2 regions of the Deinococcus hopiensis KR-140 genome follow, and region 2 is predicted to be linked to the other one. Evidence: riboswitches for the same ligand, from Rfam matches in the RefSeq annotation. Region 2 holds a riboswitch; the other holds the start of a gene.
The links. A riboswitch is a leader RNA that binds a small molecule or an ion and turns the genes downstream of it on or off. The one in region 2 is predicted to bind S-adenosylmethionine.

Region 1 (4,396 bases), on a different contig from region 2:
AGCGGTCCATCGCGCCCGTCAGGGCGAGGTAGCTGCGCTCGCAGAAGCGGTTTGCCAGCTTCTCGCCCTGGTGTTCGAGGTAGGTGGTGATGGCAGGGGCGCCGGGCCGACGGTGGCTCGTCCCCGCCTGCGTCAGCGCGAAGCTCTCAGGCGAGCGGTAACTCAGCATGGCGATCTGCCGCGCCACCTTCAGGCCCTCGCCACCGGGAGCCGCCTGGATGGCATTCCGGGCGGCCGTGTTCAGCCCAATCGCCCAGGGCGAGTGGCGCGCGGGGGCCCCGACGATCAGCGCCCGGTCCACCAGATCGGGGCATTCCAGCAGCCAGGCGTAGGCCAACATGCCACCCATGCTCGCCCCCACCACCGAGACGCGCCGCACGCCCAGGTGTTCCAGCAGCGCCCGCCCCACCCGCGCCATATCACGCAGGGTGAGGGGCGCGTCCCCGCTGCCGATCTGGGGCAGTTCCGCCGGACCCGTGGTGCCCGCACAGCCGCCCAGTACATTGGCGCACACGATGTAGTCCCGGGTGGGGTCCAGGGGACGGCCCTCGCCCAGAAAGTCCGGCCACCACTCATGCACGGCGCTCGTGCCCGTCAGCGCGTGCAGCACGAGCACCGCGTGTTCCGAGGGCGTGCCGTAGGTGTGGTAGGCCACCCGCACGTCATTGACGGGCTGTCCGCAGTCCAGCAGCAGCGGTGCCTGCCGGAACAGCAGCGCCGTCTGCTGCCGAAAACATCGCTCGGGCGGGGGGGGAGGCGAAAGGTCAGGGGAGAGCGTCACAGCCGTCATACGCTCTCGGCGTCCACCAGCGCCGTGGCGAGCGCCTGCGCGAAGTCCTCGCGGATGTCGTCGATATGCTCGATGCCCACCGAGACGCGGACCAGGCCGGGCGTGACCCCCGCTGCAGCCTGCGTCACCTCGTCAAGCTGTGAGTGTGTGGTACTGGCCGGGTGAATCACCAGCGTGCGCGTGTCGCCCACATTGGCGACGTGCTGGGCGAGCTGGGTGGAGCGGATAAACGCCTCGCCCGCCGCGCGCCCCCCGCGCAGCTCGAAGGTCAGGACGGCCCCCGCGCCGCGCGGCAGGTAGGTCTGCGCCCGGTCATAGTGCGGGTGGTTGCTCAAGCCGGGGTAGGTCACGCGCGCCACGTCGGGGTGGGTGCCCAGCCAGGAGGCCAGCGCCAGCGCGTTCTGCGCGTGGCGCTCGGCGCGGAGGCTCAGCGTTTCCAGCCCCTGAATGAACTGCCACGCCTGCTGCGGCGCGAGCGTCGCGCCCAGATCCCGCAGGCCCTCGGTCCGGGCGCGCAGGATAAAGGCCAGGTTGGGCAGACCCAGCCCATTGCCCTCGCCGAAGGTCTCCCAGAAGTTCAGGCCGTGGTAGCTGGGGCTGGGCTCGGTGAACAGGGGGTAGCGCCCGTTGCCCCAGTTGAAATTGCCGCCGTCCACGATCACGCCGCCGATGCCGTTGCCGTGCCCGCCGATCCACTTGCTCGCCGAGTGCAGCACCACGTTCGCGCCGTGCTTCAGCGGCTGGCAGTAGTACCCTCCGGCTCCAAACGTGTTGTCCACGAACACGGCCACGCCCTTCGCGTGCGCGGCGGCGGCGATGGCCTCGAAGTCGGGCACATTGAGCGCCGGGTTGCCGATGGTCTCCAGGTACACTGCCCGCGTGCGGTCGTCGATCAGGGACGCGAACTCCTCGGGGCGCTCGTCCTTGCCCGTAAAGCGCACCTCTATCCCGAGCCGCGCCAGCGTGACCCGGAACTGGTTGACGGTGCCGCCGTACAGGTTGGGTGTGGAGACGATGTTGTCCCCGGCCTGCGCCACGTTGGTGATCGCCAGGAACTGCGCCGCGTGCCCGCTCGCCACGGCCAGGGCTCCCACGCCGCCTTCCAGCGCCGCCACGCGCTCCTCGAACACGGCGTTGGTGGGGTTCATGATGCGGCTGTAGATGTTGCCGAAAGCCCGCAGGCCAAACAGGTTCGCCGCATGTTCGGGCGACTCGAACACGTAGGAGTTGGTGGCGTAGATGGGCACGGCCTGCGCGCCGGTGGTGGGATCGGGCTTCTGACCGGCGTGGACCTGCAGGGTTTCAAAACGGAGGTGCTTGGGGGTGGACATGGGGACTCCTCACAGAGAAAAAAGCTCGGGGGGGTGAGGGGCCAGCCAAAAAGGCGTGCCCCCTCTCGGACATCGAGAAGGGGCGGGGGTGATGATCGTCCGCGTGACCTTCCCTGATCGGTCCCACGCTCCGGCCATCATCGTTGATGGGGGCGGTGGGCTGGCCTTGGCACCGTGACGTGATGAGGTCCGGTTGCCGCGCCGTCTGCGAGCCAGGTCTCTCGGGCGCTCTGGATAAGGAGTGGCTCCACGCGGGAGCTACCGCCGAGGGTAGCAGGCGGAGGCGTGGGGGGTCAACCGCCGCGAGCGGGAGAGGTGCACACCTGCCCCCTTCTCCCGAGCCGCCGGCACGGAAGCCGCGCGGGGTACTTGGAGCAAAACCGCCTATGTCAGGCCGAGGCCGCGCACGCCGGGCATTTGCCGTACAGCGTGACCTCGTGCGCCTCGACGATGAAACCGCCGGGATACACCGTGCCACGCGGCAGGGCGACGGGGCAGGTGTGCAGGGTAAAGACCCGCCCGCAGCCCGTGCAGGAAAAATGATGGTGGTGGCCGCCTCCCGCCCGCTCGTAGCGCGTCTCGCCGTCCAGGGTGACGGGGTGAATCTGGCCCTGCTCGGTCAGGAGCTTGAGGGTCCGGTAGACTGTGGCGATGCCCAGGCCAGGCAGGTCCGCCTGCGCGCGTTCCAACACGTCCACCACCGCGAGGGGCCCCTCGGCCTCCCCCAGCACGCGGGCGATCACGTCGCGCTGGCGGGTGCTGCGGGTGGCCGTCATGCCGCCTACGCTAGCAGACGGGCCCCCGAAGCATCAAAAAACGAAACACAAAATTCTCGAAGGCGTCGCCTATGCTGGCCGCCATGCCTTCCCTCGGATGGATCGCGCTGGGCCTGCTGGCGGCGCTGGGCGGTGCGGGCGTCACCGTGTTTGGAAAACTGGGCCTGGAGGGCGTGAACCCCACCCTCGCCACGGCCCTGCGCGCGGTCATCATGGCGCTCGTGATGCTCGGCGTGGCGCTGGGCACTGGGCAACTGGGGCCGCTCCTGTTCGGCAAGGCGCACCTGACGGGCCGGGCATGGCTGTTTATCACGCTGGCGGGCCTCAGCGGCGCAACGTCTTGGCTGGCCTATTTCGCGGCGCTGCGGGTGGGACCGACGGCGGGAGTGGCCGCGCTGGACCGCCTGAGCCTGGCCTTTATCTTTCTGTTCAGCGCCCTCGCTCTGCGCGAGCCGCATGGATGGCGCGGCTGGTTGGGCGCGGTGGTGCTGCTCGCGGGGGTCTATTTGATGGCGGCGGACCGGTGAGGATGAGGCGGCGCACGGAGCGCGAGTTGGTGTTCGCGCCGCTGACCTGATGCGTCATGCCGTTGGTCAGGCCCAGGTACAGAGAGTCGGGGCCTGTCAGGGCCGCGTCCCCCTCCAGCAACAGAACGCCGCGGCCGTCAGCGTAGTAGCGCAGCGTGTATTCGGTGTGCAGCAGACACGGCAGTACGGCGGTAAGGGAGACGGCCAAGCTGGGGGCGGGGATGCGCCTCACTCAGGGCCAGGGCCGCGCACATCAGACTGACCCGCGTGGCGCTCGCAGCAGCGCAGCGGCCGGTGTACCCCCGGGGTGGCGGGTTTGTTCCGATCTGGAACCCAGCAGACGGGGCCACAGCCGCGCCAGTACAAACGGGGAAAACACGTTCCAGCCGGTATACACCCGCATGACTCCCGAGCAGGCGTGCGGTGCCGGCAACGCCGCACGCCTGGCGCCCGACCGAGCAACAGCCGAACGGGCGCGCAAGGGGACGGGCCGTCTCCCCACACGGTCGAGCGCCCCACCTCACGCCGAGATGGAGCGCAATGGCCCGACTTTCCTCACCCCTGATCCCGAATCCCCACTCCGGTTGCACCGTTTGCAAAGCGATTCAGCCCGAGCAAAGCGAGAAGGAGAGAAACGGGTTCCGGGCGTGGAGGGAAGCAACCCGGCGGCCTTCCGGTGTGTTCACGAAACGGACGCAACCCGTATAACGCCTCACCCCTCAGTACTGCCGGCCGAAAATCACCCGCTTGCCGTAGGGGCTGGGCTGGTCGCACTTCACGCAACGGCCCTCCTCGCGTTCATTGAAGAATTCCGCGTCATCCAGCGGAATATTACGGGTGGTGGCCTTTGTGTCGTCCTTGATGCTCTTCTCGCACGCCGCGTCCCCGCAGTGAAAGGCGCGCACCCAGTTCCCGCCCTCGATGGCGGCCTGCAGGTCCTCGTAGCTGTCGGCCTTCACGGTGTGCTCCATC
Region 2 (4,396 bases):
CCAGGCGGCCACCATCTTCAACATCGGATACCAGAAGGGTGGTCTGCTCGCGCTGCTCAAAGCGCGGGGAACGTTGGACCCGGCCAAAGCACAGGGAATCGAGTTCAAATGGAGCCTGTTCACCGCGGGTCCTCCACTGCTGGAGGCGGCCAACGCCGGTGCGATCGACTTTGGCTCGGTCGGCGACACGCCTGGCGTGTTTGCGCTGGCGGGAGGAGCAGACCTGAAGTACGTTGCCGTGACGGAGGCGCAAAGTGATACCGCGTCGGCCATCATCGTTCCCACCAACTCTCCCATCAAAACGGTCGCCGACCTCAAGGGAAAACGCATCGGCCTGGCCCGGGGATCAAGCGCCCACTTCTTCGCCTACCGGGCTTTGAAAGCCGCGAAGCTCACGTTCAACGACGTCACCATCGTTTCCCTGCTGCCGCCGGATGCGCGCCCGGCGTTCGAAAGCGGCACCATCGATGCCTGGGTCATCTGGGAGCCGTTCCTGACCACGGCCCTGCAAGCCACCAAAGCGCGCGTGATCCGCGATCTGAAAGGGCTGGGGCGCTCAAACAGCTACTTCCTGGTGCGCAGCAAAGTTACTCAGGACGCGGAGAAGCGGCGTGCCCTGCAATACCTCCTGCGTGCCCTCGATCAGACTGCCGATTGGGCCAACAAAAACCAGGCAGCGGTAATCACCCAGATCAGCGAGGAACTCGGCCTTCCCCGCAGCGTTGCGGCGGTGTCCGTTCCCAAATCCATGCCCTTCAATATCCGCCCTTTCCGGCCTTCGGACTCCGTGCCGCTCCAGCGTCTGGCCGATACCTTCTACGAGATCAAGATTCTCCCCACCCCCTTGAAAATCGACGCCACCAGGTATGTGCCCCTGAATTTCACGGCAGACCGCTAACCCTCCCCGTCCGCACCCGCCCAGCGGTTGCGCAGGCACATTCAGGAGAACACCCATGACCCGCTCCACCCCACAACACATGAAGCTGGGCGCGTTCCTCATGACGGACGGCCACCACATCGCGGCGTGGCGGCACCCCAGTGCTCCGGCCGACGCCCACGTCCGCTTCGATCATTTCCGGAACCTTGCCCAGAAAGCGGAAGCGGCCAAATTCGACTCCATTTTCTTTGCCGACTCTGTTGCCGCCTCCGTGGACGGTGACGGCGTCTTCAGCCACACCTCGCGGGGCGCGCATTTTGAACCCGTCACCCTGCTTTCTGCGCTGGCCGCCGTCACGTCTCACATCGGCCTGATCGCCACCCAGACCACCACCTACAACGAGCCGTACCATATCGCACGCAAATTCGCCTCACTTGATCAGATCAGCGGTGGACGTGCCGGATGGAACCTCGTGACGTCGGCCAACAGTCGGGAAGCGTTCAACTTCAATCGTGACGAGCACCTGCTCCACGCGGACCGTTATGACCGGGCCCGCGAGTTCGCACAGGTGGTCCTGGGCTTATGGGACAGCTGGGAAGACGACGCTTTTCTTCGGGACAAGGACCGTGGGCTGTTTTCTGATCCTGGCAAGGTGCACGTCCTGAACCATGAAGGCGTTCACTTTAAAGTCCGGGGACCGCTGAACGTCGCGCGCTCTCCTCAAGGCCGCCCGGTCATCGTGCAGGCGGGCTCTTCCGAAGATGGTAAAGAACTGGCGGCGGCCACTGCCGACGTGGTGTTCACCGCTCAGCAGACGTTGCGAGACGCCCAGGCGTTCTACGCCGATCTTAAAGGGCGGCTCAGAACGTACGGCCGGCAGCCGGAGGACTTGAAAATCATGCCGGGCGTCCTGCCCTACGTTGGCCGGACAGAACAGGAAGCGCGGGACAAGTTTGAGAGGATTCAGTCGCTGGTGCTGCCCAAGGTGGGTCTGGCACAACTCTCCAACCTTCTCGGGGTGGACCTGACCGGGTACGACATTGACGGTCCGCTGCCGGACCTGCCCCTTACAAACAACAACCGCAGTCGGCAGCAACTCCTGATCGCGCAGGCCCGGCGGGACAACCTCACCGTCCGTGACCTGTACCTCTTCGTCACGGGGGGGCGGGGGCACTGGCAGCTGGTTGGGACGGCCGAGCAGATCGCCGATGAGCTCGAAGAGCGCTTTGTGAAGGGTGGAGCAGACGGTTTCAACGTGATGGGCCCCGTGCTCCCGGCAGGACTGGACGACTTCATTGAGTTGGTGGTGCCTGAACTGCGGCGGCGGGGCCTGTTTCGTTCTGAGTACGAGGGCCGCACCCTGCGAGAAAACCTGGGGCTGCCTTACCCACACCACCCTGCGGCCCGGCAACAGCGTGAAGCGCAACTGGCCCTCACCTGATGGCCCTGCTTCCGGCTTGCCTTGTCCCCGAGCAGACCGGGAAGCATTGAAGCAGCGTTCGGCGCGCAGGCCATCACCCTTTGGTTGACACTTCTGGTCATCTGCTTTAGATTCCTCGTCGGCCTGTTTCGGCGGGCCACCTTTATCCAGAGCGGCGTAGGGATCTGGCCTGAAGATCGCCGCAGCAACCGGCCCTCATCGCGGCACCCGGTGCTCCGCCAGCCCGCACGCGCCAACGATGGCTTTACATAGGCGGCGGGAACGATAAGGGAAGGGTGTTCCTCTTTGCAGGTTCCAGCGGACAAGCCTCAAGGCGCGTCCCCTTCCACGAGCTCAAGCCCCGGAAGGGGACGCGCCGTTTTGCGTTCCCTGCCCACCCCGATCCTGCCAGAGGAGGCCCCTCCCCGTGACGCCAAACGTCACTCCGCCCCCCGCCCTACACTTTGAACAGGTGCGAAAAACATACCCTGGTCAGGTCACTCCAGCTCTGCGCGATCTGAACTTCACCGTCCCACGAGGCAGTTGCACGGGCATTATCGGACGCAGTGGAGCGGGTAAAAGCACCCTCGTTCGGCTCATCAGTGGGCTCGAAACGCCCGATGCTGGCCGTCTCTTCGTCCAGGGTCAGTCCATGGCTGGGCTGAGCTCCAGAGCCCTGCGGCAACGCCAGGTGCGGACCGGCCTGGTCTTTCAGCACTTCAACCTGCTCACGCAGAGGACCGCCCTCGGCAACGTCACCCTCCCGCTGGAACTGCTGGGTGTCCCCCGCGCCAAGCGTGAAGCGCGTGGACGCGACCTGCTGGCGCAGGTCGGCCTGGGCGACTACACTTCCCGTTACCCAGCGCAACTTTCTGGAGGGCAAAAGCAACGGGTCGGGATCGCCCGCGCGCTCGCGACTGATCCTGACCTGCTTCTGGCCGACGAAGCCACATCGGCCCTGGACCCGGAGACGAGCGCCGGCATCCTGACCCTGCTCACCGACCTGCAAAAGGACCGCAACCTCACCCTGGTCATCGTGACCCACCAGATGGAAGTCGTGCGGGCGGTTACCACGCACGTCGCCGTTCTGGACGCCGGCGTGCTTGTGGAAGCGGGCGAAACACGCCACGTGCTCAGTTGCCCTCAGCACGCCGTGACCCGCGCGTTGCTGAATGCCCACCGTCCGGAAGTTTCGCTGGAAAACGGTGAGCAACTCCGCCACCTCACGCTGCCGGACCTTAGCCCCCGTACCCTGAACGCCCTTGCGGGGCTGGGCGCGCGCATCGTGCAGGCCCACGCGCATCCGAAGGGGGTAGATGCCTGGCTGGCCCTGCCTCAAGGGGCCGCAGACGTGAACCGGCATCTGGACCGCAGCGCACACCTGGTCGAGGTACCCGCATGAACTTGGCAGCCCTCTGGCCCCTGCTTTGGCAGGCCACCCTGGATACGTTGTGGATGGTGGTGCCCGCCGCGTTGGTGGCGCAACTGCTGGGAATGGTCTTGGGCGTCTTTCTGACCCTGACGCGTCCTGGCGGTCTGCTCCCCCAGCGGCTGCTCCACCGCGCACTGGACGCCGTGGTGAATGTCGGGCGCAGCCTGCCTTTCATCATCCTGCTTGTGCTGCTCATTCCACTGACGCGGCTCCTGACCGGCACCAGCATCGGTTCCACCGCGGCGATCGTGCCGCTGACCGTCGCGGCCATCCCTTTCGTCGCCCGCCTGGTGGACGGCGCGTTACGGGACGTTTCCCAGGGCGTGGCGGACGCCGCGCGCGCCATGGGAGCCACCACCCCGCAGGTGGTGTTCAAAGTTTTGTTGCCCGAAGCCCGTCCGGCCCTGATCTACAGCTTCACTGTCATGCTCGTCAGCCTGATTGGATACAGCGCGATGGCCGGTGCCATTGGTGGCGGCGGCCTGGGTGACCTGGCCATCCGTTATGGCTACCAGCGCTTCGAAACGGGCGTCATGATCGCCACCGTCACCGTGCTGCTTCTGCTCGTGCAGGGCGTGCAGTGGGTGGGTGACCGCGCCGCCTCCCGCAGCGACCACCGTTAAATACGTTCTCAACCTTTTCTCCAAGGAGTGCCGCTATGCGACTG

Region 1: it holds a riboswitch for S-adenosylmethionine, as region 2 does, so the genes downstream of both, B9A95_RS24370 (O-acetylhomoserine aminocarboxypropyltransferase/cysteine synthase family protein) here and B9A95_RS30295 (methionine ABC transporter ATP-binding protein) in region 2, are expected to answer to the same signal.

What each region holds. Positions count from the first base shown of each region.
Region 1 is NZ_FWWU01000009.1:2,250,703-2,255,098, reverse strand. It holds gene B9A95_RS24375 (homoserine O-acetyltransferase family protein) at 1-790, opposite strand, end outside; gene B9A95_RS24370 (O-acetylhomoserine aminocarboxypropyltransferase/cysteine synthase family protein) at 787-2,121, opposite strand; SAM riboswitch class I at 2,256-2,362, opposite strand; gene B9A95_RS24365 (Fur family transcriptional regulator) at 2,511-2,897, opposite strand; gene B9A95_RS24360 (EamA family transporter) at 2,981-3,424, shown strand; gene proS (proline--tRNA ligase) at 4,144-4,396, opposite strand, start outside.
Region 2 is NZ_FWWU01000011.1:51,191-55,586, forward strand. It holds gene B9A95_RS30285 (aliphatic sulfonate ABC transporter substrate-binding protein) at 1-898, shown strand, start outside; gene B9A95_RS30290 (LLM class flavin-dependent oxidoreductase) at 954-2,318, shown strand; SAM riboswitch class I at 2,458-2,589, shown strand; gene B9A95_RS30295 (methionine ABC transporter ATP-binding protein) at 2,725-3,699, shown strand; gene B9A95_RS30300 (methionine ABC transporter permease) at 3,696-4,352, shown strand; gene B9A95_RS30305 (MetQ/NlpA family ABC transporter substrate-binding protein) at 4,388-4,396, shown strand, end outside.